Linked DNA regions of Salipiger abyssi. The protein of the gene in region 1 binds, or shares a complex with, the protein of each later gene. Links are inferred from orthologs where the notes say so. Each region holds a gene or a part of one and is shown in the gene's direction. Other genes may lie near its edges. The genes, in order: Ga0080574_RS12175 and dapF.

Region 1 (14,626 bases):
GCCCAAGAGAACCGATATCAAATCCATCATGATCATCGGCGCAGGGCCCATCATCATCGGTCAGGCCTGCGAGTTCGACTATTCCGGTGCCCAGGCCTGCAAGGCGCTGCGCGAAGAGGGCTACCGGGTGATCCTGGTGAACTCGAACCCCGCCACGATCATGACCGACCCGGAACTGGCCGACGCCACCTATATCGAGCCGATCACCCCCGAGGTGGTCGCCAAGATCATCGAGAAAGAGCGCCCCGACGCGCTGCTGCCCACCATGGGCGGGCAGACCGGTCTCAACACCTCGTTGAAGCTCGAAGAGATGGGCGTTCTGGAGAAATTCGGCGTCGAGATGATCGGTGCCAAGCGCGGAGCCATTGAAATGGCCGAGGATCGCGCGCTGTTCCGCGAGGCAATGGACCGGATCGGGCTGGAAAACCCCGCCGCCACCATCGTCACCGCCCCGCAGAAAGCCGATGGCAAGGCGGATCTGGACGCAGGCGTGAAAATCGCGCTGGACGCGCTCGAAGAGATCGGCCTGCCCGCCATTATCCGCCCCGCCTATACGCTCGGCGGCACCGGCGGCGGCGTGGCCTATAACCGGGAGGACTACATCCATTATTGCCGCTCGGGCATGGATGCCTCGCCGGTGAACCAGATCCTCGTGGACGAGTCGCTGCTCGGCTGGAAAGAGTATGAAATGGAGGTCGTCCGCGACAAGGCGGACAATGCGATCATCGTCTGTTCCATCGAAAACGTCGATCCGATGGGCGTGCATACCGGCGACTCGATCACCGTGGCCCCGGCGCTGACGCTGACCGACAAGGAATACCAGATCATGCGCAACGGCTCGATCGCCGTGCTGCGCGAGATCGGCGTGGAGACCGGCGGTTCCAACGTGCAATGGGCGGTGAACCCGGAAAACGGCCGCATGGTGGTGATCGAGATGAACCCGCGCGTGTCGCGGAGCTCGGCGCTGGCCTCCAAGGCCACCGGCTTCCCCATCGCCAAGATCGCCGCCAAGCTGGCGGTGGGCTACACGCTCGACGAGCTCGACAACGACATCACCAAGGTGACCCCGGCCAGCTTCGAGCCGACCATCGACTATGTGGTCACCAAGATCCCGAAATTCGCCTTCGAGAAATTCCCCGGCTCCGAGCCCTATCTCACCACCGCGATGAAATCGGTGGGCGAGGCCATGGCCATCGGCCGCACCATCCACGAGTCGCTGCAAAAGGCGCTGGCCTCGATGGAATCCGGCCTGACCGGCTTCGACGAGGTGGAGATCGACGGCGCGCCCGAGAAATCCGCCGTCATCAAGGCGATCTCCCAGCAGACCCCCGACCGCATGCGCACCATTGCCCAGGCGATGCGCCACGGCCTGAGCGATGACGAGATCCACGGCGTCACCATGTTCGACCCCTGGTTCCTCGCCCGGATCCGCGAGATCGTCGAGGCCGAGGAAGAGGTCCGCGCAAACGGCCTGCCGCAGGACGAAGAGGGCATGCGCGCGCTCAAGATGCTGGGCTTCACCGACGCGCGGCTGGCGAAACTCACCGGCTTCTCGGAAAAGGACGTGCGCAAGCGCCGCGTCGGCCTCGGCGTCACCGCTGTCTTCAAGCGCATCGACACCTGCGCCGCCGAATTCGAGGCGCAGACCCCCTACATGTACTCCACCTATGAAGAGCCGATGATGGGCGAGGTGGAATGCGAGGCGCGGCCCTCGGACAAGAAAAAGGTCGTCATCCTCGGCGGCGGTCCGAACCGGATCGGTCAGGGCATCGAGTTCGACTATTGCTGCTGCCACGCCTGTTTCGCCCTCACCGGCGCGGGCTACGAGACCATCATGGTCAACTGCAACCCCGAGACCGTCTCGACCGATTACGACACCAGCGACCGGCTCTATTTCGAGCCGCTGACCTTCGAGCATGTCATGGAGATCCTGCGGGTCGAGCAGTCGAACGGCACGCTGCACGGCGTGATCGTGCAGTTCGGCGGCCAGACGCCGCTGAAGCTCGCCAATGCGCTGGAGGCCGAGGGCATCCCGATCCTCGGCACCACACCCGACGCCATCGACCTTGCCGAAGACCGCGAGCGGTTCCAGGCGCTGATCAACCAGCTCGGCCTCAAGCAGCCCAAGAACGGCATCGCCTCCACCGACGCGCAGGCGCTGGCCATCGCCGAGGAGATCGGCTTCCCGCTGGTCATCCGCCCCTCGTATGTGCTGGGTGGCCGAGCGATGGAGATCGTGCGCGACATGGCGCATCTGGAACGCTACATCAAAGAGGCCGTCGTGGTCTCGGGCGACAGCCCGGTGCTGCTCGACAGCTACCTCTCCGGCGCGGTGGAACTGGACGTGGACGCGCTCTGCGACGGCGAGGCCGTGCATGTGGCGGGCATCATGCAGCATATCGAAGAGGCCGGCGTGCATTCGGGCGACTCGGCCTGCTCTCTGCCGCCCTATTCGCTGTCTTCCGACGTGATCGGCGAGATCAAGACCCAAACCGAGGCGCTGGCCAAGGCGCTACATGTTGTGGGCCTGATGAATGTGCAATTCGCCATCAAGGACGGCGAGATCTATCTCATCGAGGTCAACCCCCGTGCCTCGCGCACCGTGCCCTTCGTGGCCAAGGCGACGGATTCGGCCATCGCCTCCATCGCCGCGCGGATCATGGCGGGCGAAAAGCTCTCGGCCTTCCCGCTGCGCGAGGATTACCCGGCGGATGCGGATTACGACACCGATCTGCCCATCGCCGACCCGATGACGCTCGCCGACCCGAACATGCCTTGGTATTCGGTGAAAGAGGCGGTGCTGCCCTTTGCCCGCTTCCCCGGCGTCGACACGATCCTGGGGCCGGAGATGCGCTCCACCGGCGAGGTCATGGGCTGGGACCGCTCCTTCCCGCGCGCGTTTTTGAAAGCGCAGCTGGGCGCCGGCACGCATCTGCCGACCGAGGGCGCGGTGTTCTTCTCGATCAAGGACGACGACAAGACCCCCGAGATGACCGAGGCGGCACGGGTGCTGTCCGATCTGGGCTTCAAACTGGTGGCGACGCGCGGCACGGCGGCCTTCTTCGAGGGCGCGGGGCTGAGCTGCGAGGTGGTCAAGAAGGTCTATGAGGGACGCCCGAACGTGGTGGATCTGATGAAGGACGGCGGCATCCAGCTTGTGCTGAACACCACCGAGGGCGTAGCGGCCGTGGAAGATTCCCGCGAGATCCGCTCGGTCGCTCTCTATGACAAGATCCCCTATTACACGACCGCCGCGGGCGCCCATGCGGCGGCGCTGGCCATGAAGGCGCGTGAGGAGGGGGAGCTGGTGGTGAAGTCGTTGCAGGGATGACTAGAACAGGAGATCGTCTTCATCAGAAGACTGACTTTCCTGCTTCTGCGGTCGCCGCGAGTTATTCCTTGAACTCTTGAATTCATCTCCATCCAAATTTCGGGGAGGGGTGGATGTCCAAAAGATCTTCGACAGCGCGCGAAAGGCCACGCTCGCGGCGATGAGCCCACCGAACTGACCAAACGTATTTCCTGTAAGCGGCAAGACCGATCCTGTATAGGGAATGAACTGCTCTATGACGGAGAGCAGTGCAGAGACTGCGGCGGCAAAGACAATCGCAACGGGCATTGGGCAGCTCCTAGAATCGAGGCGATAGTGAGGTGAGCGTGCCTCAAGTGTGTCACACTGGTGTGATAATTCTACAAAAAATAACAGTTTCTCTCACTCTTTGCGTCCTTCGCTCTGGGCGAAGTGTGTTTCTTGTGTCACGGGCATCATGGGCTTATACAATATATTGACGAAAAGAAGGTTTTGTGCCGATATATGGAGGACACGGAGTTTCTTGTGGAAAATACTTCTGGTGAAATTCTGTACAGTTCGTTACCGTTTCGAAAACGAGAGCAGGCTATGAACCAGAGCAAATCCTCAAGTGGAGTGACCCTACCGGGGCTACGAGAGAAGCTTTTTCAAGCGGGCGTGACGGTTACAGAGCTGTCTGACCGCGCTGAACTTTCGAGGCGGACCGTCTATCAGTTGTTTCATGGAAAACCAGTGAAGCAGGGTACTGCGGCAAAAGTTGTGAGAGCGCTAAAGGAGCTTGGAGGAAACACCTCAGAATATGAAGCATTGGTTGGCATGCAGCGGTTGCGCGAAGAGGGTGTAGACAATGTTGAGCAGCTGCCTGGTACCAAGAGGCAGCTGTCGGCGCGTGAAAATCTGTCAAAATCGCTCACATTGATTACGGAACTTCACACTGTTTTCGGCCTGCTGCTAAATGACGTTATTGAAGATTCTTCACGCCTTCCGAAATCGAGTGAGTGGGTTCGGGTGCAACACCTATTTGAGGAATGTGTAGGTAGGTACCAGAGAATTTCTGAGCTGCGTAAGTAGCAACACTTGCCAGACACTTGCTTCTCCACATCCCCCACCACACCTGCTAAACCGCCCCTGACCTGCCGTTCAGAAGGGCTCCTCCCATGACCACGCCGAAACCCGTTGTCCTGACCATCCTCGACGGATGGGGCCTCCGCGACGAGACCGCGTACAACGCCCCCAAACTCGCCAACACCCCCACCATGGACCGGCTCTACGCCAGCTGTCCGCATGCCACGCTGGTGACCTTCGGGCCGGATGTGGGGCTGCCCTCCGGGCAGATGGGGAACTCGGAAGTGGGCCATACCAATATTGGCGCCGGGCGCGTGGTGGCGATGGATCTGGGCCAGATCGACCTTGCCATCGAGGATGGCTCCTTCTTCGACAACGACGCGATCAAGGCGTTTGCGGCAAAGGTGAAGGACGCCAGCGGCACCGCGCATCTGATGGGCGTGGTCTCGGATGGCGGCGTGCACGGGCATATCGAGCATATCAAGGCGGCGGTGAAGATGATCACCGATCTGGGCTGCACCGTCGTCGTGCATGCCATCACCGACGGGCGCGACGTGGCGCCGAAGTCGGGTGAGGGTTTCGTCAAGGCGCTGGCCGAGAGCCTGCCCGAGGGTGCCAGCATCGGCACGGTGATCGGGCGCTACTACGCCATGGACCGCGACAACCGCTGGGAGCGGGTGGAACAGGCCTATGACGCGATGATCCTCGCCAAGGGCGAGACCGCGCCCGACCCGGTGACGGCGGTCTCCCAGAGCTATGCGCAGGACGTGACCGACGAATTCGTGTTGCCCACGGTGATCGGCGATTACAAAGGCGTGATGCCCGGTGACGGGCTCTTCTGTCTCAACTTCCGTGCCGACCGGGCGCGCGAGATCCTCAAGGCCATCGGCGCGCCGGGTTTCGACGGGTTCGAACGCGAGAAGCCCGAGCTGAGTGCGCTGCTCGGCATGGTCGAGTATTCCACCGATCACAACGCCTATATGGCCACCGCCTATCCCAAGCGCGAGATCGTCAACACGCTGGGCGAATGGGTGGCGAAACACGGGCTGAAACAGTTCCGCCTGGCGGAGACCGAGAAATACCCGCATGTGACCTTCTTCCTCAACGGCGGCAAGGAAACGCCGGAAGAGGGCGAGGACCGGTTCATGCCGAAATCGCCGAAAGTGGCGACCTACGATCTGCAACCGGAGATGTCCGAGCCGGAGGTGGCGGAGAAATTTATCGAGGCGATCGACAAGGGCTATGACCTCATCGTCACCAATTTCGCCAACCCCGACATGGTCGGCCATACCGGCGATCTCGACGCGGCGATCAAGGCCTGCGAGGCGGTCGATGACGGGCTCGGCAAGGTGGTGGCCGAGCTGGAGAAGGTCGGCGGCGCGATGATCGTGATCGCCGACCACGGCAATTGCGAGACGATGTGGGACGATGCGACCAACGGCCCGCACACCGCGCATACCACCAATCTCGTGCCGGTGATCCTGTTCGGCGGGCCCGAGGGCGCGCAACTCCATGACGGCCGGCTCGCCGATGTGGCGCCGACGCTCTTGCAGTTGATGAACCTGCCGCAGCCCGAGGAAATGACCGGGAAGAGCCTGATCTCCTCGTGAAACGGCTGGCGCTGATCCTGTCGCTGCTCGCCACGCCGGTCCTCGCGCAGGATTCGGCGGAGGCCGCGCGCGCCGCCGCCAAGGCGCTGGAAGAGGCCTCGGTGCAGCTCGACGAGGCAGAGAGCGCGCGCGACCGGGTGCGGGCGCTGACCCGCACGGTGCAGGCCTATGAGGCCGGGCTCGCCGCCATGCGCGAGGGGCTGCGCGACGCGGCCATCCGCGAGACCGAACTGTCGCGCCGGCTGCAAAGCCAGGAGGGCGAGATCGCGCAGTTACTGGGCGTGCTCTCCAGCATGGGCGGCAAGGCGGCACCGGCGGCGATGCTGCATCCGCAGGGGCCGGTGGGCGCCGCGCGAGCGGGAATGATGCTGGCCTCGGTGACGCCGGGGCTGACCGCCGAGGCGCAGCAACTGCGCGCCGATCTCGACGAGGTGAGCGCGCTGCGAGCGCTGCAACAGAGCGCGGCGGAGACGCTTCAGGAGGGGCTCTCCGGGGTGCAGCAGGCGCGCACCGAGCTCAGCCAGGCGGTGGCCGACCGCACCGACCTGCCCAGGCGCTTCACCGAGGATGCGGTGAAGACGGCGATCCTGATCTCCTCCACCGAGACGCTGGAGGGCTTTGCCAGCGGCCTTTCGGAGATCGCCGATAACGAGGTGCTGACCAACCTGCCGCCGATGGGCGACCGCAAGGGCACGCTGGAGCTGCCGGTGCAGGGCGAGATCCTGCGCCGTGCCGGCGAGACCGACGCGGCGGGGGTTGCCCGGCCGGGCATCGTGATCGCCACGCATCCGCGGGCGCTGGTCGCGGCCCCCACCGCGGCGACGGTGCGCTACAGCGGCCCGCTGCTCGATTACGGGCTGGTGACGATTCTCGAACCGCAACCGGATCTGCTCTTTGTCTTCGCCGGGCTCGACACGGTCTATGGCCGCGCCGGCGAAGTTTTGCCGGAAGGCAGCCCCGTCGGGCTGATGGGCGGCGGCGATGGGGACAATCCGTCACCATCTGTTGATGGGGGTGGCGCTGGACGCACGGAAACGCTCTATATAGAGGTCAGGCAGGGCGATGTACCCGTGGACCCGCTGACGTGGTTCGCAAGCGACAAGGGATGATATGGGCATGAACAAGTTTCTGATGGCCGCGCTGGGCGGCACGGTCGCCGGCGTTGTCGCGACCACGCAATTCGTGGGCCCGTTGCTGGCGCAGGAATCAGCGCGATCGACCTCCGTTTACGAACAGCTCGATCTTTTCGGCGACATCTTCGAGCGCATCCGCGCGCAATATGTCGAGGAGGTGGACGAGGGCGAGCTGATCGAGGCCGCGATCAACGGCATGCTCACCTCGCTCGATCCGCACTCCAGCTATCTGGCGCCGGACGATGCCGCCGATATGCGCGTGCAGACGCGTGGCGAGTTCGGCGGGCTTGGCATCGAGGTCACGCAGGAGGACGGGTTCGTCAAGGTGGTCTCGCCGATCGACGACACCCCCGCCGACGAGGCCGGGATCGAAGCGGGCGATTTCATCACCCATGTCGACGGCGAGTCGGTGCTGGGCATGACGCTCGACGAGGCGGTCGATCTGATGCGCGGGCCCGTGGGCTCGGAGATCCTCATCACCGTCGTGCGCGAGGGCGAGGAAGAGCCCTTCGAGGTCTCGATCATCCGCGACAAGATCAAGCTGACCGCCGCCCGCACCCGTCTCGAAGGCGACACGGTGGTGCTGCGCGTCACCACCTTCAACGACCAGACCTTCACTCAGATGTCCGAAGGGCTGGCCGAGCGTATCGAAGAGGCCGGCGGGCTCGATCAGATCAACGGCGTGGTACTCGACCTGCGCAACAACCCCGGCGGGTTGCTGACCCAGGCGATCAAGGTGTCCGACGCCTTCCTCGAAAAAGGCGAAATCGTCTCCACCCGTGGCCGCAACCTCGCCGAGGGCGAGCGCTACAACGCCTCCGAGGGCGATCTGAGCAGCGGCAAGCCGATGGTCGTGCTGATCAATGGCGGCTCCGCCTCCGCTTCCGAGATCGTCGCCGGTGCGCTTCAGGATCACCGTCGCGCGGTGGTCGTGGGCACCAAGAGCTTTGGCAAGGGCTCGGTCCAGACGGTGATGCCGGTGCGCGGCGACGGTGCCATGCGGCTGACAACGGCGCGCTATTACACGCCGTCGGGCCGCTCGATCCAGGCGCTGGGCGTCTCGCCCGACATCGTCGTCGAACAGCCCCGCGCCCGCCCCGAGAGCGAGGAAGACGACGTGCCCGCGAACCCGTTCACCCGCTCCGAGGCCGATCTGCGCGGCCGGCTCGACAATGACAGCCTGAGCGAGGAAGAGATCCGCCAGATCGAGGAAGACCGCGCCAAGGCCGAGGCCTCCGCCGCGCTGCGCGAAGAGGATTACCAGCTGGCCTATGCCATCGACATCCTCAAGGGTCTGAGCGTTCTCGAGACCGAGCAACAGCAATAAGCGCGAAGGGCGGGGCAGACCCCGCCCTTTTCCATTTTCCGCCAGCGATTTGACGAACAGGCCATGACCCCCGAAGAGATTGCCCGACTGCCCTATCGCCCCTGCGTGGGGGTGATGCTCGTGAATGCCGACAACGAGGTCTTTGTCGGCCAGCGCATCGACAGCGAAGAGCCCGCCTGGCAGATGCCCCAGGGCGGCGTCGACAAGGGCGAGGCGCCGCGCGACGCGGCGCTGCGCGAGCTCTGGGAAGAAACCGGTGTGCCCGCCGATCTGGTGACCGTGGAGGCGGAATCCGACGAGTGGTATCCCTATGAGCTGCCGCATCACATCGTGCCGCGCATCTGGAAAGGGCGCTACAAGGGGCAGGAGCAGAAATGGTTCCTGCTGCGCTTTCACGGCAGCGACGAGCAGGTGAATATCCGTACCGAGCATCCGGAGTTTTCCACCTGGCGCTGGCTGGCGCCCGACGAGGTGGTGAGCCAGATCGTGCCCTTCAAGCGGAGCGTCTATGAGAAGGTGCTGGCCGGGTTCCGGGATCACCTGTGATCCGGGCGCTTGGTCTGTCTTTGGCGCTGTCGGTCCTTGCGCAGCCCGCGCTGGCGCTGAGCTGCGCGCCCGCGAATGTCATCCAGGACTTCGCCAATGCCGCCGCCTCGCCGGACAACTGGGTCGTTGCCGACGGCGTGCTGAGCTTCGATCCGGCGCTGTTGCCGCCTTCAGGGCCGGACGGGGCAAAGAGCCCGGTCAGCTTTACGGCGCGGATCGCCGGGATGGGACTGGGACATGACGGGTTTACGATCCCCTTCGATTGGACGGTGACGGTGCAGCTCACCTGCGCGGCGCATTGGTGCGGCAGTATCGCGCCGGGCGACTATCTCGCGTTTCTGAAACAGGGCGCGCATGGCTACGAGATGATCGTGGGTCCGTGCCCCGCCTATGTGCACCGCGATCCGACCGCGGCGCAGAAGGCGGCGGTTCTGCGCTGTTTCAGGCAGGGCGACTGCGACTGACCATGCATCCCCCCGCCCCGGACTTGATCCGGGGCCTCTCCCTCGGGCCCCCTTGCTCCGTTCTGGTGGAGAGCATGAGGCCCCGGATCAAGTCCGGGGCGGGATCTTTTCGCCGATCCTACGTTACCGCAACGCGTCCAACACCCGCAGCGAGGCATACCCGTCCGGCACCGCGCCAGTGCTCTTCTGATATCCGCGCACGGCGTTGATGGTGAGCGGCCCGATCCGCCCGTCGATCTTTTCCGGATCGAACCCGGCCTCGCGCAGCCGCGTTTGCAGCTCCATCCGTTCGTCGAGCGTCAGCGCCCGGTCCTCGCGCGGCCAGCCGTGCCGGATCGGTCCGCCGCCCATGATCCGGTCGCCGAGATGGCCGACCCCGATCACATAGGCATCGGCGCTGTTGTAACGCTCGATCACCGCGAAATTCTCGAAGATCATGAAGGCCGCGCCCAGATGCCCGCCCGGCAGCAGGATCGAGGCCGGCCCGTGATCGGCCACCGGCTTGCCATCGGTGCCCGTCACCCCGAGCGCCGCCCAGTCCGACGGCGTCTTCTCGATCTCGCGATCGGCGAGCGTATAGTCGAACCCCTCCGGCAGCGTCACCTCGACACCCCATGGCATGCCCTTCTGCCAACCGTTTTCGCTCAGGTAATTCGCCGCCGAGGCCAGCGCGTCGGCGGGATCGTCCGACCAGATGTCGCGCCGCCCGTCGCCGTTCCAGTCCTCGGCCAGCGCCAGGAAGGACGAGGGCATGAACTGGGTATGCCCCATGGCGCCCGCCCAGGATCCCTTCATGTTCGCGGCCACCGTATCGCCGTTTTGCAGGATGGTCAGCGCGTCCAGCAACTGCCCTTCGAAGAAAGCCCCGCGCCGCGTGTCATAGGCCAGCGTCGCCAGCGACTGGATCACCGGATCGTCGCCGCGATAGGTGCCGAAGGCGCTCTCAAGCCCCCAGATCGCCAGCACCGCCTGCTTGTCGACGCCGTATTTCGCCTCGATCCGGTCGAGCAGCGCGCGGTGCTTCGCAAGCGCCTTTTTGCCCGCCGCGATCCGTGCCTCCGAGGCGGCGCTGTCTAGATAGACCCAGAGGGTCTTGGTGAATTCGTTCTGGTTGCGGTCGCGCTTCACCACCTCGGGGTCGTAGTCCACACCCCGGAACGCCGCGTCGAAGGTGCTGGCGGAAATGCCCTTCTCCAGCGCCCGGCCGCGGAACTCGGCGATCCAGTCGCGGAAGCCGGCGGCGCCCTTGACGCCCTGCGGCACCTGCGTGGCGCTGCCCTGCGTCGACAGGAAGGGCCGCGCGCTGGGGCGCAGCGATTCCTCCGGTGCGCCGTCGCCGGGGGCCGCCGCAACACCTGCCGCCCACAGGCTCATGAAAATGCTCAGGATCCGCGTTCTCATGGCGGTTGCTCCTCTGGTTGCCTCCGCCACAGGCTACCCCGAAAGCCGGTTTTTGCGAAGCGCCCAGACGCGGCGGGCGCGGTTTCCCGCCATCCGCGTGTGCGCCCGTACCGCAGATCCGGCGGCGCGGTCTTGCCAGGATCTCAGCGCTTCGTTGCCCGCTGCCGCGTGACCTTGCGCTTGACCTTGGCGTCCTTGCGCTTGGCCTTGACCTCCTTGCGCCGGGGTGGGCCGCCCGGTTTGCCCCGGCTGCCGGGCCGGCGCCCGCGCGAGGGCCGCCCGGTGCCGCGGCCCTTCGGCAGCTCGGCATCCTCCAGCTCGAGGATCTCCAGCCCGATGCCGCCGGTCACCGGCGCGGCATCGGTCAGCCGCACCCGCACGCGCTGGCCCAGCCCGATGATGACGCCGGTATCGGCGCCCATCAGCGTGCCGGCGTCGCGGTCGAAATGGAAATACTCGTTGCCCAGATTGCGGATCGGCACCAGCCCGTCGGCGCCGGTCTCGTCGAGCTTCACGAACACCCCGAACTTGGCGATGCCGCTGATGCGCCCGCCGAATTCCGCGCCGATCCGGTCGCTGAGATAGGCGGCGAGATAGCGGTCATTGGTGTCGCGCTCGGCCATCATGCTGCGGCGCTCGGTGTCGGAGATATGCTGCCCGATCTGCTCCAGCCGCTCGATCTCCTGCTCGGAGAGCCCGTCATCGCCCCAGCCATGCGCGGTGATCAGCCCGCGATGCACGATGAGGTCGGAATAGCGCCGGATCGGTGAGGTGAAATGCGCGTAATTCTGGAGCGCGAGGCCGAAATGGCCGAAATTCTTCGGCGAGTAATAGGCCTGGGTCATGCTGCGCAGCGTGGCGATATTGATCAGCTCCGCCTCTTCCTTGCCGGCGGCGTCATGCAGCAGCTTGTTGAGATGCGCGGTCTTCAGCACCTGCCCCTTGGCCAGCGTCAGACCCGCCGCGTCGGCGGTGTCGCGCAAGGATTCCAGCTTGTCGGCGGGCGGCTCCTCATGCACGCGGAAGAGCAGCGGCGTCTTTTTCGCGATCAGCGTTTCGGCGGCGGCGACATTGGCGAGGATCATGAACTCCTCGATCAGCTTGTGCGCGTCCAGCCGCTCGACGAAATTCACCGAGGTGACCTTGCCCTCGTCGCTCAGCACCACCTTGCGCTCGGGCAGCTCCAGATCCAGCGGCTGGCGCCTCTCTCGCGCGGCTTTCAGCGCGCCATAGGCGGCAAAGAGCGGCTTGATCACCGGGTCGAGCAGCGGGCCGGTCTTGTCGTTGGGCTCCCCATCGAACGCCGCCTGCACCTCCTGATAGGTCAGCGAGGCGGGCGAGCGCATGAGCCCGCGCACGAACCTGTGCGACTTCTTGTTGCCCTCGGCATCCACCACCATGCGCACGGCGATACAGGCGCGCGGCACACCTTCGTGCAGCGAGCAGAGATCGCCCGACAGCCGGTCGGGCAGCATCGGCACGACACGGTCGGGGAAATAGGAGGAGTTGCCGCGCGTCTTTGCCTCGCGGTCGAGCTTTGAGCCGGGCGTGACGTAATAGGCCACATCGGCGATGGCGACCCAGATGATATGGCCGCCCTCGTTCTTCGGGTCGTCGTCGGGCTCGGCGAAACAGGCGTCGTCATGATCGCGCGCGTCGGCCGGGTCGATGGTGACCAACGGCAGCTCGCGCAGATCGATGCGACCGCTCAGCCCCGCCGGCTTCTTGCTGTCGGCCTCTTCCAGCACGTCAGGCGGGAAATCGTCGGGAATGCCGTGCTGATGGATCGCGATGAGCGACACCGCCTTGGGCTCGGACGGGTCGCCCAGCCGCAGCACGATGCGCGCCTTGGGCAGCCCCATGCGCGTGGCGCGGGGGCCGGCCTGTTCGGCCTCGACAAGCTCGCCATCCTTGGCGCCGTGGGTGGCGTCGGGGCCGACGATCCATTCCTTGTCGGCGCCCTTGTCGATGGGCAGGATGCGCCCGCCCTCGGCATCCTTGCGGAAGATGCCCACCACCTTGCGCGGGCTGGCGCCGATGCGCCGGATCAGCCGCGCCTCATAGTTGTGATCCGCCTCGTGCACGACCTGAAGCCGCGCGAGGATGCGGTCGCCCTCGCCAAGCGCCGGATCGGTGGCGCGCGGCACAAAGAGCACCGTGGGTTCCACCCCCTCGCCATGCCATTCCAGCGGCTGGGCAAAGAGATCGCCATTGGCGTCCGGCGCCTTCATCTGCAACACGCTCACCGGCGGCAGCCGGTCGGGGTCGCGATAGGTCTTCTTGCGTTTTTCCAGATGGCCCTCGTGCTCGAGCTCCTTCAGCAGGCGCTTGAGGTCGATCCGCGCGGCGCCCTTGATCCCGAAGGCCTTGGCGATGTCGCGCTTGGAGGTCAGGGTCGGGTTCGCGGCGATCCAGTCGAGGATATCCGGTTTTGTCGGCAGTTTGCTCATGGCCCTGAGCTAGCACGCCGCCGCGCCGCCGTCATGGGCAAACTCGATACCGGCGGCGGCGCGGTGGCGCTTTTCGGCGGGTGCGTGGCGCGCCTCAGCCGCCCGGCGGGCTGCCGGGATCCTGATCGCCCGAGAGATGCAGCGGCACGGCGCGGCATATCTCCTTCAATGCGCCGCGCAGCCCCTCCTCCAGCGTCGGGTGATAGAAGGGCATGCTCAGCAGCTCCTCCGCCGTCAGCCCCTGCTGGATGGCCAGCGCCAGAAGGTGGCCCATGTGATCGGCGCCGGGGCAGAACAGATCGGCCCCGATCAGCCGCCCGCGCGGCGCGGCCGCATAGATCCGCGCGACGCCGGTATTCTCGTCATCGACGCGGGCGCGGCCCTGCGAGCTGTAATCGGCGGTGCCGATCTTGGCGCTCTCGTCCGGGCCCTGGCCGATGCTGACCAGCGGCGGCTCGGTGAAGGTCAGCGACAGCGGCACCCGGCGGTCGGAGCGCACCACCGCCGGATAGGCCACCGCGTTGCGCCCGGCGATGGCGCCCTCGTCCGAGGCTTCGTGCAGCACCGGGTGCATGGCGTTGGCGTCGCCCGCCATGAAGATCGGCGCCTCGCCGCATTGCATCGTCGCCTCCGAGACCTCGGGCATGCCCTTGTCGTTCAGCTTGAGCCCCGTCGCCTCCAGATTGAGCCCCTTCAGGTTCGGCGGGCGACCGGTGGCGACCAGCACCCTGTCGAAAAACTCCGACTGCCCGTCCCAGTCGATCCGCACCTTGCCCCCCTCTTCGGAGGGCTGCGGATCGCTGCCCAGATGCAGGGCCATCTCCTGCGCCATCGCGTCTTTCAGCGCGTCATGCACCCGCTCGCAGCGCATCTGCGCCAGCCGCTCCGCCCGGTCGAAGACCGCGACGCGCACGCCCAGCCGGGCCATGGCCTGCGCCAGTTCCAGCCCGATCACGCCCGCGCCGATCACCGCGAGGCTCTGCGGCAGGTCGTCGAGCTCGAACACCGTCTCGTTGGTCAGCGTCAGGTCGCCGAGCGCGCGATAGGGGCCGGGCACCATCGGGGCCGAGCCGGTGGCGATCACCACCGCCTTTGCCGAAACGCTGCGCCCGTCATCCAGCTCCAGCGTGGTGGCCGAGGTGAACCGCGCGCGGGCGCGGATGCAGGTGCCCTCGGGCAGCCGGTCAAAGCCCTTGCGGGTGCCGGCGACAAAGCGGTCGCGTTCTTCGCGGACCCGCTTCATCACCGCGCGCCCGTCGACCGAGACCGGCCCGGTGCCGATGCCGAACACCCCGGCCTTGCGCGCGCCATGCGCCGCCC
Region 2 (14,501 bases), 620 kb from region 1 along the record:
CGGCGATGACCGACCGGCAGCTCACCCGCTACCGGCGCGATCATCTGGGCTTCATCTTCCAGTTCTACAACCTTATGCCCTCGCTCACCGCGGAGGAGAATGTCGAGCTGGTGACCGAGATTGCCCGAGATCCGATGACCCCCGCCGAGGCGCTGGCGCTGGTGGGGCTGGAGGAGCGGCTGGGGCATTTCCCGAGCCAGATGTCGGGCGGCGAACAGCAGCGCGTCGCCATTGCCCGCGCGGTGGCGAAAAAGCCCGATGTCCTGCTCTGCGACGAGCCCACCGGCGCGCTCGACAGCACCACCGGGCGCGAGGTGCTGGGGGTGCTGCAACATCTCAACCAGACGCTGGGCACCACGGTGCTGATCGTCACCCATGCCGCCGCCACCGCCGCCATGGCCGACCGGGTGATCCGCTTTGCCGATGGCGCGATCCGGTCCCAGGAGCGCAACAGCCACAAGCTGCCCGCCGAGGAGATCGAGTGGTGAGCCCGCTCGACCGCAAACTCACCCGCGACCTGTGGCGGATGAAGGGCCAGGCGCTGGCGATTGCCGTGGTCATGGCGCTTGGCGTCATGATGCAGGTGATGATGTCGGGGCTGGTGACCTCGCTCGACGAAACCCGCCGCAGCTATTACGAGCGCTACCGGCTGGCCGATCTTGCCGCCTCGGTGGTGCGGGCGCCCGATCACCTCTTGCACCGGATCGCCGCGCTGCCCGGGGTGCAGGCGGTCGAGGGGCGGGTCAGCGGCGCGGCGCTTATCGACCTGCCCGACCGCGCGGTGCCGGTGCAGGCGCAGGCGCTCTCCCTGCCCTATGACGGCGATCCGGCGCTGAACGCGATCCGGCTGGAGGCGGGGCGGCTCTTCGAGCGCGGCAAGCCCGAGGAGGCGGTGCTGCTCGACAGTTTCGCCGCCGCCCATGGGCTTCGCCCCGGCGATACGCTGGAGGCCACGATGAACGGCGCGCGGCACAGCTTCCGCATCACCGGGCTCGCCCGCGCGCCGGAATTCCTCTACAGCGCCGCCCCCGGCGAGGGCATCCCCGACGACGCCCGCTTCGGCGTGCTATGGCTGTCGCCCGCCGCGATGGCGGCGGCCTTCGACATGGACGGCGCCTTCAACGAGCTGCTGATCGGGCTGGCGCGCGGCGCCGGCGCGCAGCCGGTGACAGATGCGGTGGACCGGGTGCTGGAACCTTACGGCTCCACCGGCGCCTATGGGCGCGAGGACATGTTCTCCAACCGCTTCGTGTCTGAGGAAATCGACGGGCTGCGCGACAGCGCCGCCTCGATCCCGCCGATCTTCATGGCCGTGGCGGCCTTTCTGCTGAACATCGTGATCGCCCGCATGGTACAGGCCGAGCGCGAAGAGATCGGGCTCCTTAAGGCCTTCGGTTACCGGTCGGGCGAAATCGGCGGGCATTACCTGAAGCTGGTGCTGGCCATCGCCCTTCTGGGCGCGCTGATGGGCTGTCTTTTCGGTATTCTGGCGGGGCGCGCCATGGTGCAGCTCTACCTGAATTTCTTCAAGTTTCCCTTCCTCGTCTTCCGGCTCGATCCGGCCTCCTTTGCCATCGGCATCGCGGTCAGCGTGCTGGCAGCCACGGCGGGCGGCGCCATCGTGCTGCGGCGTATCTTTGCGCTCGACCCGGCAGAGGCGATGCGCCCGCCCGCCCCTGCCGATTATTCCCGCGCCGGGCGCTGGCGCGGGCTGACAAGCTGGCTCGACCAGCCCAGCCGCATGGTGCTGCGCCGCTTCACCCGCACGCCGTTCCGCATGGCGGGGGCCATCGTCGGCATCACCTTCGGCATGGCGCTCTCGGTGGGGATGATCACCATCCAGAGCAGTTTCAACCACGCCATCGCGCTGAATTTCGAGGTGATGGACCGCTCGGAGGCCGCCGTGACCTTCACCCATGCGGTCTCGGACAAGGTGCTGTTCGAGCTGGCCAGCCATCCCGGCATCGAGCGGGTGGAGGGCCGGCGCGACGTGGCGGTGATCCTGCGCAACGGGCGGCAGACCCATCGCGGCAGCATCACCGGCCTGCCGGAAAGCCCCGTCCTGAACCGTGCCCTGACCCCGGATCTGGAGCCGATCCACATGCGCCGCGAGGGGCTTGTCCTGAGCAGCGCGCTTGCCGCCAAGCTGAAGCTGGAGACCGGCCAGACCCTGACAGCCGAGGTGCGCGAGGGCGCGCAGCCGGTGCTGGAGCTGCCGGTGATGGGGATCTCGGACACGGTGATGGGCGCGCCCGCCTATATGGCGCTCGACGGCATCAACGCGGCGCTGGGGGAACCGGGGCGCATCACCGGCGCGGCACTGCGGCTCGACGAGGCGCGGGCGGACAAGGTCTATGTCTGGCTCAAGGGGCTGCCCACGGTGGCGGGTGTGGCGCTCAAGCAGGACAGCCGCGAGGCCTTCGAGCGGATGATGAACGAGGGCGCGGGCTGGTCGCGCTTCATCATGTCGGCGGTGGCCTTCATCATCACCTTCGGCATCGTCTACAACGCCGCCCGCATCGCGCTGGCCGAGCGGTCCCGCGATCTCGCCTCGCTGCGGGTGATCGGCTTTTCGCGCGGCGAGGCGGCCTATGTGCTGCTGGGCGAGCTGGGGCTGGTGACGCTGCTCGCCCTGCCCTTCGGCGCGGCACTCGGCGCGGGCTTTGCGCATATCCTCGCAGCCGCCTATTCCTCGGAGCTTTACACCGTTACGGTGGTCTTCCAGCCCGCCACCTTCGGCAATGCCGCGCTGGTGGTGCTCGCGGGGGCGGCGATTTCCGGGCTTCTGGTAAAACGCGATGTCGACCGGGCCGATCTGGTCACGGCGCTCAAGACACGGGATTGACGATATGGCAGACACCCGCAACCGCACCCGCCTGATCCTGTGGACCCTGCTCGCGTTGCTGCTGGGCGGCGCGCTGGTGGCCGCCTTCTGGCCGCGCGCCACGCTGGTCGATCTGGGCGCGGTCACACGCGGCCCGCTGACCGTCACCATCGACGAGGAAGGCCGCACGCAGGTGCACGATGTCTATGTGGTCTCCACCCCCGTCGCGGGCCGGCTGCTGCGCGTGCGGGCGGTGGCCGGCGATGCGGTCACCCAGGGCCAGGCGGTGGCGCATATGCGCCCCACCAACCCCGACGCGCTGGATATCCGCACCCGCGAGCAGGCCTCGGCGGCGGTCGATGCGGCGCGCGCGGCGCTCAAGGTGGCGGAGGCCGAGGTCAATGTCGCCGCCGCCGATGCCGAACTGTCGCAATCGCAATACGAGCGCGACGAGACGCTGGCCCGCAGCGGCACGGTGAGCACCGCCGCGCTCGACCGCTCGCGCTCCGAGGCGCGGGCGGCCACGGCGCGGCTGGAGACGGCACGCGCGGCGGTGTCGATGCGCGAGGCGGAGCTTGCCAATGCCCGCGCCCAGCTCATCAGCTTCGACGATATCGGCCTGGCAGCGGCGGTGGCGGGCGATCACGCCTCGGATATCCCGCTGGTCTCGCCGGTCTCGGGCCGCATCCTCCAGGTGCTGCAACAGAGCGAGACCATCCTGCCGGCGGGCACGGCGGTGCTGGAGGTGGGCGACGTGACGGGCGATCTTGAGGTGATCGTCGATCTGATCTCTTCGGATGCGGTGCAGGTGAGCCTCGGCGACCGGGTGATGATCGACGACTGGGGCGGCGAGACGGCGCTGGCGGGCGAGGTCACCCGCATCGCGCCGCTGGGCGAGACCAAGGTCTCGGCGCTGGGGGTCGAGGAGCAGCGGGTCGACGTGACCGTGCGGTTCTCCGGCCCGGAAGAGGCGCGCGCGACGCTGGGCCATGGCTATCGCGTGGTGACACGGATCGTGGTCTGGGAAGAGGCCGACACCCTGCGCGTGCCGCAAAGCGCGCTGTTCCGCGACGGTGCGGGCTGGGCGGTGTTCCGGGCGGAGAACGGTCGCGCGGTGCAGACCCCGGTGACGCTGGGGCCGGGCAATGGCAGCGCGGCACAGCTTCTCTCCGGGCTTTCGGAGAATGACAGCGTGGTGCTCTACCCGGCGGCCGGGCTGACCGACGGCGCACGCATCGCCGCACGCGAGGTGGATTGAGGCGCGTCCCGGGGTGCCCCCCTGCGTCGATGACCGCTTGCGTTAGCGTGCGGGATTCGCCATTTAGTAAATGCATTTATCATTTATGGACGACTCGCATGCGTATAGAACACACGGTCGAGATTGAGGCGCCTGCAACGACGGTCTTTGCGCTCTACGCGGACCCGGAGCTCTGGCCGGTCTGGGACGGCGAGACCAAAGCGGTCGGCCTGCCGGAACTGCGCACCGGCGCCACGGGCTGGCTGCAACCGCGCGAAGGCCCCAAGGCAAAGATCCGGGTCACCGATGTGACGCCGAACCGCTCTTTCACCATCGAGGGGACGCTGCCGCTCTGCCGCATGACCTTCGGCCACGAGCTGACCGGCAATGGCAGGCAAACACGCGCCACGCATTGGGTGCAATTCTCCGGCCCGCTCGCCTTCCTGTTCCGGCGGCTGATCGGCGCCGGGATCGACCGGACCCTGCCGGACACGCTCGCGGGGCTGAAGCGCGTCAGCGAAGAGGGCGTCGCCCGTGACCGCTGACTGGCCATCGCGCTATGCCGGGCCGCATGACAGCCCCGGTTTCATCCTGTGGCGCGACTTCATGGCATGGCAGCGCGGGCTCAACGCCGTGCTGCGGCCGCTCGGGCTGACCCAGCCGCAATTCGCGATTCTCGCGGTGTTCGGCTGGCTGGCGCAGGACGGTCGCGAGGTGACGCAACAGGCGGTGGTCGATCTTGTCGGGCTCGACCGGATGCATGTCTCGCAGATCTCGAAACGGCTGGAGACGGACGGGCTGATCCGGCGGCTGCCGGCGCAGTCCGATCAACGCGCCAAGCCGGTGGCGCTGACAGCGGAGGGCGAGGCGCTGCTGACCCGCGCCCTGCCCCTCGTCGAAGAGTATGACCGCGCCTGTTTCGACCGTCTGCGCCCGGAGTGAGCGGATGCTCAGCCGGAACCGAAGAGCCGCTCGAACGCCCGGAAACCGCTGGGTGAAAAGGTAACCACGCGGGTTTTCTGGTCACGCCGCGCCCAGGACAGGTCTTCGAACCGGCTCAGCAGCGCGCGGCCCAAGCTTCCCGCCAGATGCGAGCGGCGCTCGCTCCAGTCGAGGCATTCCCGGCAGAGCGCCGCCTGCCCCTTTTGCAGCGCGCCGAGGTCGATTCCGAGATCGGTCACCAGCCCGGCCCCCGTCTCGGTCAGGCTGAGATCCTCGCCGTCGAGCCTCAGATGACCGCCCGCAATCAGGCTGTCGAACATCTGCGTGCCCATGTCGCCCGCCAGATGGTTGTAGCACACCCGCGCCTGCCGCAGCTCGGCGTCTTTCGGCCCGGTGCGCCGGCGCAAATGCCCCGCCCCGGCGGCCAGCCCCATCAGCCCCTCAAGCACATGCGCCACCTGATCGCTGGCCAGCGAGAAATACTTGTGCCGCCCCTGCTTGCGCGGGCGCAGCAACCCGCCCTGGTCGAGTTTCGACAGGTGCGAGCTGGCCGTCTGGATGGTGATTCCCGCCTCCTCCGCCAGCTCGCTGACGGTCAGCGCCTTGCCGCTCATCAGCGCGGTCAGCATATTGGCGCGGGCGGGATCGCCAATCAGCGCGGCGATACGGGCGATATCGGGACCTTCTTTCATAGTTCGACCCTAATCGAAGCATAGACCTCTGACAATCTGCTAGTCCGGGGACAGAAACCTCAAGGAGACAGCCATGCTGACCTGCGTGATCCGCTACCATATCGACCCCACCAAGAAGGCCCAGTTCGAGCAATATGCCCGCAACTGGGGCCAGGCGATCCCGCGCTGCGGCGCCGATCTGATCGGCTATTACGCGCCGCATGAGGGCTCCAGCACGCTGGCCTACGGCATCTACAATCTGGAGAGCCTCGCGGACTACGAGGCCTATCGCGCACGGCTCGCCGCCGATCCTCTGGGCCGGGAAAGCTACGAATTCGCCATGAAGGAGAAATTCCTGCTGCGCGAGGACCGGACCTTCCTCAAGCTCGCCTCTGCGCCGCACGGCCCCGGAGCGCTGCAATGATCGTGGTGATTTTCGAGGTCGAGCCGGCAGAGGGGCGCGGGGCGGACTATCTCGACCTCGCAGCCGGGCTGCGGCCGATTCTGGAGGAGATCGAGGGCTTCATCTCGGTCGAGCGGTTCCAGAGCCTGAGCAACCCCAACAAGCTTCTGTCGCTGTCCTTCTTCGAGGATGAGGCGGCACTTGCGCACTGGCGAAGGGTCAGCGCCCATCGCAGCGCGCAGTCGCAGGGGCGACAGGGGATCTTCGACGATTACCGCATCCGGATCGCGAGCGTTATACGCGATTACGGCATGTTCGACCGCGCCGAAGCGCCGGAGGACAGCAAGGCGGCGCATTCCTGACGCCGCCCCCGCGCCTGTGGCTGGCACCCGTCGCTCAGCCGCCGGCGCGCTCCGCCAGCCAAGCCGCCGCCTGCGCCACGCAGGCCTCGAAGGCGGTTAGATCGTCATAGACGGCCCCCGGCGGCACATCCCGCGTGACAAGCACGCCGGTCGAGCGCTCGACGCTGCCATGCACCATCAGGTTGTCGCACATGTCGAACGCCTCGATCTCCATCCCGTCCGCGCCCTGCAAGGCCCCGTTCTCCCGTCGCGTCACGTCCCCCTGCCAGAAGCGCGACACGCGGTCGGCGAAATGGTCGTCCGAGTTGGAATAGGCAAAGATCGGCTTGTTCTGCGCCCGCATGAAGCCGATCTCCACCGCCGTGCCCACATCGACGCTGGGGCCGTGAAACGGCGTCAGGTTGACGATCATCGCGTCGCAATCCGACAGGGCGCGCTCCATCACGTCGAAGATTTGCAGCCCCTGATCCCGCTTGGCACGCGATGTGTCGAGCGCCACCAGCCCCATCGGAAAGACCCCGTCGAGCCCGTGCTGCGCGCAAAGCGCCTTCTTGCGCATGCCGAGCGCCTGCGGATCTGGGGCGAAAACATCGGGGCCGGCGAGATAGATTTTCGTCATGGTCGGTCCTTTGCGATCGGGTGTTTCACCATGTTGCGCGGCGTTGCCCCAGTGCTTAGTCGAGGACCGCCCGGACTGCACGCAGCGCTTCGCGCGAATCCGCCAGACGACCGGCCCGCTCACGGCAAAGTGGCGCCGGCCGCACGAAGTCTCTGCGCTTAACGCCTCCATGCGGCGCCAGAATAGCAGCGGATCGTCTCACGGGTTTCGGGAGGCCTGTGCGATGCGACTCGCGACAACACACCGGATTCCGGTCGTGACCGGCACAGGACGCCGCGGCGGTACGGGAGGGATTGGCCGTCTCAGCCTTCGAAAAGCCGGCATCGCGGCCGAACGGAGAATGAGATCTGGCGAGCCCTCCTAAGCGGTTCGCCACATCCGACATCGTTCCGAAAGGGAAAGAAAAACAGATAGTTCAGTGGTGAGCCGTGCAGGATTCGAACCTGCGACCCACTGATTAAAAGTCAGTTGCTCTACCAACTGAGCTAACGGCCCACTGTGCGGGCGCTTCTAGAAAGAGCACGGGGCAGGGTCAACCCCCGATTTACGCTTTTCTTCACCCAATCGTCACGAACTCTGGAAAGGCTCTCGCAACGGGCGTATATGCCCGCCCATGGAACACGCCCCGGATACACTGCCCTTCATGAAAATGCATGGGCTCGGCAACGACTTTGTCGTGCTGGACGGGCGTGCCCGGAACATCGAGGTCACCCCAGCCCTGGCCCGCGCCATCGCTGACCGGCATCGCGGGGTGGGCTTCGATCAGCTTGCCCTGATCGAGCGCGGCGAAGGCGATGCGCGACTCACCTTCTACAATGCCGACGGCTCCACCGCCGGCGCCTGCGGCAATGCCACCCGCTGTATCGCGCGGTTCCTGATGGATGAGACCGGGCGCGCGCGGCTGGAACTGGTCACCGAGCGCGGCACGCTGCTCGCCGAGGACGCGGGTAACGGGCTGACGTCGGTGAATATGGGCCAGCCGCAACTGCGCTGGGACGAGATTCCGCTCGCCCGCGAGATGGACACGCTGGAGCTGCCCATCGAGGGCGCCCCGACCGCCACCGGCATGGGCAACCCGCATTGCACCTTCTTTGTCGAGGATGCCGAGGCGGTGGATCTGGACGCCTTCGGGCCGGGGCACGAACATCACCCGCTTTACCCCGAACGCACCAATGTGCAGGTCGCGAGCCTCATCGGCCCGGACCACCTGCGCATGCGCGTCTGGGAGCGCGGCGTGGGCGTGACCCTGGCCTCGGGCTCATCGTCCTGCGCCACCGCCGTGGCCGCTGCACGCAGGGGGCTCACGGGACGCAAGGTGACCGTCGAGCTTGATGGCGGCACATTGCAGATCGACTGGAGCGAGGATGGTGTCTGGATGACCGGCGGCACGGCGCATGTCTTCGACGGCGTGTTCTCGCGCGCCTGGCTGGAGGCGGTAGAATGAGCGCGCCGAAATTCACCACGCTGGGCTGCCGGCTCAACGCCTACGAGACCGAGGCGATGAAGGCGCTGGCCGAAGAGGCCGGCGTCGGCGACGCGGTTGTGATCAACACCTGCGCGGTGACGGCGGAGGCGGTGCGCAAGGCGCGGCAGGAGATCCGGCGGCTGCGGCGGGAAAACCCCGAGGCCCGCGTCATCGTCACCGGCTGCGCGGCGCAGATCGACCCCGACAGCTTTGCGCAGATGGACGAGGTCGACGCGGTCATCGGCAACAGCGAAAAGATGGCGCCGGACACCTGGGCGGGGCTGTCGAACGGCTTTATCGGCGAGACCGAGCGCGTGCAGGTCAACGACATCATGTCGGTGACCGAGACGGCGGAGCATCTGATCGACGGGTTCGGCACCCGTAGCCGCGCCTATGTGCAGGTGCAGAACGGCTGCGACCACCGCTGTACCTTCTGCATCATCCCCTATGGCCGGGGCAATTCGCGCTCTGTGCCTGCGGGCGTCGTGGTGGACCAGATCAAGCGGCTGGTTCAGCAGGGCTATAACGAGGTGGTACTGACCGGGGTCGATCTGACCTCCTGGGGCGCCGACCTCCCGGGCACGCCGAGGCTGGGCGATCTCGTCATGCGCATCCTGAAGCTGACCGATGTGCCGCGCCTGCGGATCTCGTCGATCGACAGCATCGAGGCGGACGAGAATCTGATGATGGCCATCGCCACCGAGTCGCGCCTGATGCCGCATCTGCATCTCAGCCTGCAACATGGCGACGACCTGATCCTGAAGCGCATGAAGCGCCGGCATCTGCGCGACGACGCCATCCGCTTCTGCGAGGAGGCACGGCGGCTGCGCCCCGAGATGACCTTCGGCGCTGATATCATCGCGGGCTTCCCGACCGAGACCGAGGCGCATTTCGACAATTCGCTGAAGCTGGTCGAGGAGTGCGACCTGACCTGGCTGCATGTCTTCCCCTATTCCTCGCGCCCCGGCACCCCCGCCGCGAAGATCCCCAACAAGGTGGACGGTGCAACGATCAAGGCGCGCGCCGCCCGGCTGCGTGCCGCCGGAGAGGCCGCCGTGGCGCGGCATCTGGCGGCACAGCAGGGCAAGAGCCACCGCATCCTCATGGAAGCGCCGGATATGGGCCGCACCGAGCAGTTCACCGAGGTGACGCTGACCGCGCCCCAGACCGAGGGCAGCATCGTGACGGCCACGATCACCGGCCAGAACGGCCAGCGACTGGTGGCATGAGCCGGATCGTCCTGCTGCACGGGGCTTCGAGCAGCGGCAAGACAACTCTCGCCAAGGCCCTGCAAACCCGCGCGCCTTTCCCCTTCCTGCGGCTCTCCTTCGACACGTTGCGCGACGGTGGTGCCTTACCGCCTGCCGCGCGCGGGGACTGGACGAAGATCCGGGACGCGGTGTTCGAGGGGCTGCACCGCAGCTTTGCAGGCTTTGCCGAGAGCGGCTGCGACATGATCGTCGAGCATATCCTCGACACGTCGGGATGGCATGGCAGGTTGCAGGATCTTCTGGCGGGCCACGACCTGCTCTTCGTCGGCGTTTTCACACCACCGGAGGAGCTGGCGCGGCGCGAGGTTGCGCGCGGTGACCGCCGTCAGGGCAGTGCCGTCGAGGACGCGGCGCGCATCCATGCCGGACTGCGCTACGATCTCGAACTCGACGGCAGGGCGCCGCCCAAGGAGAATGCAGACCGGATCCTTGCGGCGATGGCTCGACCGGTTCAAGCTCGCTCGATGTTCTTTTCCAGCTAGTTCCAGCTCTCCCGACAACCGAGAGGTCGAAATGCATCCCAACCCGATCTTCCGCCGCACCGAAGAGGCCGAGAGCCTGCGGCTGGTCCGTGAGCGGGCCTTTGGCACGCTGGCCGTCTCGACCGAGGGCGCGCCGCTGCTGAGCCATGTGCCGTTTCTGCTCTCCGAGGATGGCAGCCACGCGGATCTGCATCTGGTGCGCTCCAACCCGATCACCCGCGCGGCACGCGAGGCGCTGCCGGCGCGGCTCGCGGTCGGTGGGCCGGACGGCTATGTCTCGCCGGACTGGTACGGGATGGGCCCCGATCAGGTGCCGACCTGGAACTATGTCGCGGTGCATCTGACCGGGCGGCTGGTGCCGCTGCCGCAGGAGGCGCTGGAACCGCTGCTGGCGGCGCAATCCGCCGCCTATGAGGCCCGGCTGCCCAAGGCGCCCTGGACGATGGACAAGCTCTCGGACGAGGCCAAGGGCAAGCTGATGCGCATGATCCTGCCCTTCCGGCTGGAAATCGAGCAGATCGACAGCACCTGGAAGCTGAGCCAGAACAAGCCCGACGAGGCGCGCCGGGCCGCCGGCGCGGCGCTGGAGACCGGCTTCGGCCAGGAGCTGACCGCGCTCGCCGCGCTCATGCGGAGCCCGCCCCGGACCTGATCCGGGGCCTCCTGCCTTGGACATCGTCGCTGAGGCCCCGGATCAAGCCCGGGGCGGGACATGCTTGCCGGATCTGCCGCAAATCCGCAGGTTCGGTTTGCGGTCAGCGTCCGGATACGGCATGACACGCTGATGACACGCGCCTCGCAAGCTCTGCTCGTTCACCTTTTCACCGCCACCGGAGCGGTCTTTGCCATGCTCGCGCTGCTGGCCGCCGCGCAGGGGCAATGGTCGGTGATGTTCCTCTGGCTGGTGGTCGCCTTCTTTGTCGACGGGCTCGACGGGCCACTGGCGCGGAAATACGACGTCAAGACCAACGCGCCGCGCTTCGACGGCGTGGTGCTCGACCTGATCATCGACTACCTGACCTATGTGTTCATCCCGGCCTTCGCGCTGTTTCATTCCGGGCTACTGCCGGGCTGGACCGGCTGGCTGGCGATCATCCTCATCACCTTTGCCAGCGCGCTCTATTTCGCCGACAGCCGGATGAAGACCGAGGACAATTCCTTTCACGGCTTCCCGGGCTGCTGGAACATGCTGGTGCTGGTGCTCTTTGCGATTCAGCCGAATTTCTGGGTGATCCTGTCGCTCGTCGCGCTGCTGGCGGTTGCGATGTTCCTGCCGCTGAAATTCATCCACCCGGTGCGCACCGAGCGCTGGCGCGTGGTGTCTCTGCCCGTCGCGCTGGCCTGGACGTTTTTCGCCGGCTGGGCGGCCTGGGTGGATTTCCACCCTGAAAGCTGGGCGCATTGGGGGCTGGTGGCGACGTCGGTCTATCTGATCTTTGCCGGCATCGCGCAACAGATCCTGCCCCGGCGCGGCTGATCGCCCTATTCCGGCGCCCGCTCGCCCATCGCCTCGCGCCAGTGCCGGCGGCAGAGCGAGACATAGGTCTCGTTGCCGCCGATCTGCACCTGATCGCCATCCATCACCGCCCGGCCCTGCGCGTCCTGGCGGATCACCATCGTCGCCTTGCGCCCGCAATGGCAGATCGTGCGCACCTCGCGCAGCGTATCGGCCAGCGCCAGCAACACCGCCGAGCCGGGGAAAAGCTGCCCGCGAAAATCCACACGCAGCCCGTAGGCCATGACCGGAATGTTCAGATCGTCGGCCACGCGCGCCAGCTGCCAGACCTGAGGCTCGGTCAGGAACTGCGCCTCATCGACAAAGATGCAGGCGAGATTCCGACCCGAGGCCTGCGCCTCGATCCGGGCAAAGAGATCGTCCTCCGCCGTGAAGGTATCCGCCTCGCGCCCCAGTCCGATGCGTGAGCCGATCCGGCCTTCGCCGGCCCGCGTGTCGAGCCGCGCGGTCAGCAGATAGACCTCCATTCCGCGCTCGCCATAGTTATGAGCCGCCTGCAAGAGCAGCGTCGACTTGCCCGCATTCATTGTCGAGTAGTGAAAATAGAGCTTGGCCATGGCGCCGTTCCATGCCGCAGGCGGCGCGGACACGCAAGCCGGCGCGGCCTGCGAAGCGGGCAAAAGATATCCTGCTCGGGCCACCTCGCCGGCCTCGCAGCGCATCTCGCGACGCAGAGCCCCACCACCCGCGGCGGAATAACATTTGCCTCAGGCTTGGCTAATGGGACATGATAGCAAAGCTTCCCGCCGTTTTTGGCCGGGTCCAATACGCAGGCAGCATTTGGGATGTCGTTTCTTAGTCGTTATTTGAAAAGACCGGACAAAACGTTGCGGAGGCATCCCGGCGGCAAGCGTCCGTGCCCGCGGAGCGGACCGCCCGTCGCGCCATCCCGAACATGAAACCGCCTGGAAAATCCCCCCAGACCCGCCCCCTGACTGCGGCGGAAGGGCATGTGCCCGAGCTCTTGCAGCGGTTCTTGCTGCGGCTCGAAACCACTGAGACCTCGCGCCAGGTCTGGCGCCTGCTTGTCACGCTGGGTCGCGAGCTTCAGCTCCCATACGTCGACTTTATCTCGGCAAGCTCCTGGCACGGCTGGAAAAAGACCCGTTTCATCCGCACCTCTTACGACGCCTCCTGGGTCAATCGCTACTACGAAGATCCTGAAATGCTGCGCTGGTCGTATTTTCGCAGCCACGCGATGAACAATCTCACCCCCCTCGCGATCGGGCTCGAATTCGCCGACGAATACAAGCAGGTGCCCAAGCAGCGCCTCGAGATCCTGCGCGAGGCCGCACGGCGCGGCATCCGCGCCGGCTATTCGATCCCGCTGCGCTGCAATGCGCCGCCGCAAAGCGCGCTCATCAGCTTTTCCGGCGATCATTCCCGCCGCGACATGCTGACTATCATCAACGCCCATGGCTGGACGCTGACCACCGCCGCCCTGACCGGGCATCAGCGCTATCTCTACCATTTCGGCCGTGAATTCGCCCAACGCAACCGCATCACGCCGAAACAGCTTGAACTGCTCGAGCTGCTCGGAGACGGGCTTCAGGACAAGCAGATCGCCGACCGGCTGGGCGTCTCGATCTCGGCGGTGCGGCAGAGGATGCACGCCCTGTCGCAGAACACCGGCATGACCTCGCGCGCGGAACTGGCGGCGCTGGCCATGTCGCTCGGCGTACTGCCGGATCCGCTCAACCGCCCCGGCGACGGCGAGGCGCAGACCCTGATCGAGATGGACGATGGCGGTGCCATGCTGCGCACCGTCGTGCTCTAAGCTGGAGCGCACGCTTCGCCACTCCGGCACCACACAAAAAGAATGCTCCCCTTCTCAGAGGAGCATTCTCAAGGATCTGAAAAGCTTCGTAAAACCACTTCCCCCCGAAAGGATGAAACAAGGACACGCAGCGGGAAAACCGCCTCTCGGCACAACCGCAAAACGGCTTTCCCCCGGCGCGGCCGGATCATGCGAACCGGTAATGGCTCTTCCCTGCTGGCCCGACCGAACGCCACTATTTTAACACAAATTTAGATTTTTGTCCGTTAGCGATGAGCAGCCAAAAACACGCACGCCTCGATTTAGGCCTTTCCCGCGCGGCGAAACTGCAAGAATCGACAGGGCACGACGCAGTCACGTCGCTTTTTTTGACTCGGCGGTAAAGAATCGGTCGCGACGTCGTCGCGCGCTCAGCCGTGGATCAAACGCCCCCAAAGGTCGTATTCTCCCGCCTCGTCCACCTCGACGGTGACGATATCGCCGGGGCTCAGCGCCTCGTGACCCTCGTCGATAAAGAGATTGCCGTCGATCTCGGGCGCATCGGCCATGGTCCGGCAGGTGGCGGCGTCGTCCTCGACCAGATCCACGATCACCTCCAGCCGCTTGCCGACCTTGGCGGCGAGCTTGGCCTCGGAAATCTCCTGCGCCTTTTCCATGAAGCGCTCCCAGCGCTCCTGCTTGAGCTCGGGCGCCACATGATCGGGCAGCGCGTTCGAGCGGGCACCGGCGACATTCTCGTATTGAAAGCAACCCACCCGGTCGAGCTGCGCCTCGTCGAGCCAGTCGAGCAGAGTCTGGAATTCCGCCTCGGTCTCGCCGGGATAGCCGACGATGAAGGTCGAGCGCAGCACGATCTCGGGACAGGCGGCGCGCCAGGCGGCGATCTCGTCCAGTGTCCTGGCCGCCGCCGCCGGCCGCGCCATGCGGCGCAG

The links.
Region 2: the proteins of Ga0080574_RS12175 (region 1) and dapF are in contact, whole or in part, in a solved structure (PDB 5YGU), measured with the Escherichia coli proteins. The link is inferred for Salipiger abyssi from one-to-one orthologs.

What each region holds. Positions count from the first base shown.
Region 1 is NZ_CP015093.1:1,775,820-1,790,445, forward strand. Bases 7,338-10,249 are described here. They hold Ga0080574_RS12175 (RNA pyrophosphohydrolase), read left to right. Parts: upstream 7,338-8,508; coding sequence 8,509-8,991; downstream 8,992-10,249. Other genes in these bases: Ga0080574_RS12170 (S41 family peptidase), read left to right, coding at 7,338-8,445; Ga0080574_RS12180 (hypothetical protein), read left to right, coding at 8,988-9,455; Ga0080574_RS12185 (lytic murein transglycosylase), read right to left, coding at 9,579-10,249. Also shown: carB (carbamoyl-phosphate synthase large subunit), read left to right, coding at 1-3,331; Ga0080574_RS12155 (hypothetical protein), read right to left, coding at 3,332-3,619; Ga0080574_RS25895 (hypothetical protein), read left to right, coding at 3,899-4,381; gpmI (2,3-bisphosphoglycerate-independent phosphoglycerate mutase), read left to right, coding at 4,468-5,985; Ga0080574_RS12165 (murein hydrolase activator EnvC family protein), read left to right, coding at 5,982-7,094; more of Ga0080574_RS12170, read left to right, coding at 7,102-7,337; more of Ga0080574_RS12185, read right to left, coding at 10,250-10,856; rnr (ribonuclease R), read right to left, coding at 11,000-13,306; Ga0080574_RS12195 (dihydrolipoyl dehydrogenase), read right to left, coding at 13,401-14,626. UniProt on the Escherichia coli protein: Master regulator of 5'-end-dependent mRNA decay.
Region 2 is NZ_CP015093.1:2,394,395-2,408,895, reverse strand. Bases 6,800-9,586 are described here. They hold dapF (diaminopimelate epimerase), read left to right. Parts: upstream 6,800-7,671; coding sequence 7,672-8,502; downstream 8,503-9,586. Other genes in these bases: mtaB (tRNA (N(6)-L-threonylcarbamoyladenosine(37)-C(2))-methylthiotransferase MtaB), read left to right, coding at 8,499-9,586; Ga0080574_RS15160 (nucleoside 2-deoxyribosyltransferase), read right to left, coding at 6,800-7,058. Outside these bases: Ga0080574_RS15200 (ABC transporter ATP-binding protein), read left to right, coding at 1-488; Ga0080574_RS15195 (ABC transporter permease), read left to right, coding at 485-2,845; Ga0080574_RS15190 (efflux RND transporter periplasmic adaptor subunit), read left to right, coding at 2,850-4,082; Ga0080574_RS15185 (SRPBCC family protein), read left to right, coding at 4,181-4,606; Ga0080574_RS15180 (MarR family winged helix-turn-helix transcriptional regulator), read left to right, coding at 4,596-5,003; Ga0080574_RS15175 (ArsR/SmtB family transcription factor), read right to left, coding at 5,012-5,695; Ga0080574_RS15170 (NIPSNAP family protein), read left to right, coding at 5,769-6,098; Ga0080574_RS15165 (antibiotic biosynthesis monooxygenase family protein), read left to right, coding at 6,095-6,439; more of Ga0080574_RS15160, read right to left, coding at 6,474-6,799; more of mtaB, read left to right, coding at 9,587-9,752; Ga0080574_RS15140 (chloramphenicol phosphotransferase CPT family protein), read left to right, coding at 9,749-10,276; Ga0080574_RS15135 (FMN-binding negative transcriptional regulator), read left to right, coding at 10,308-10,928; Ga0080574_RS15130 (CDP-alcohol phosphatidyltransferase family protein), read left to right, coding at 11,061-11,753; Ga0080574_RS15125 (thymidine kinase), read right to left, coding at 11,759-12,349; Ga0080574_RS15120 (autoinducer binding domain-containing protein), read left to right, coding at 12,745-13,569; 30S ribosomal protein S12 methylthiotransferase RimO, read right to left, coding at 13,980-14,501. UniProt on the Escherichia coli protein: Involved in the succinylase branch of the L-lysine biosynthesis and in the biosynthesis of the pentapeptide incorporated in the peptidoglycan moiety. Catalyzes the stereoinversion of LL-2,6-diaminopimelate (L,L-DAP) to meso-diaminopimelate (meso-DAP).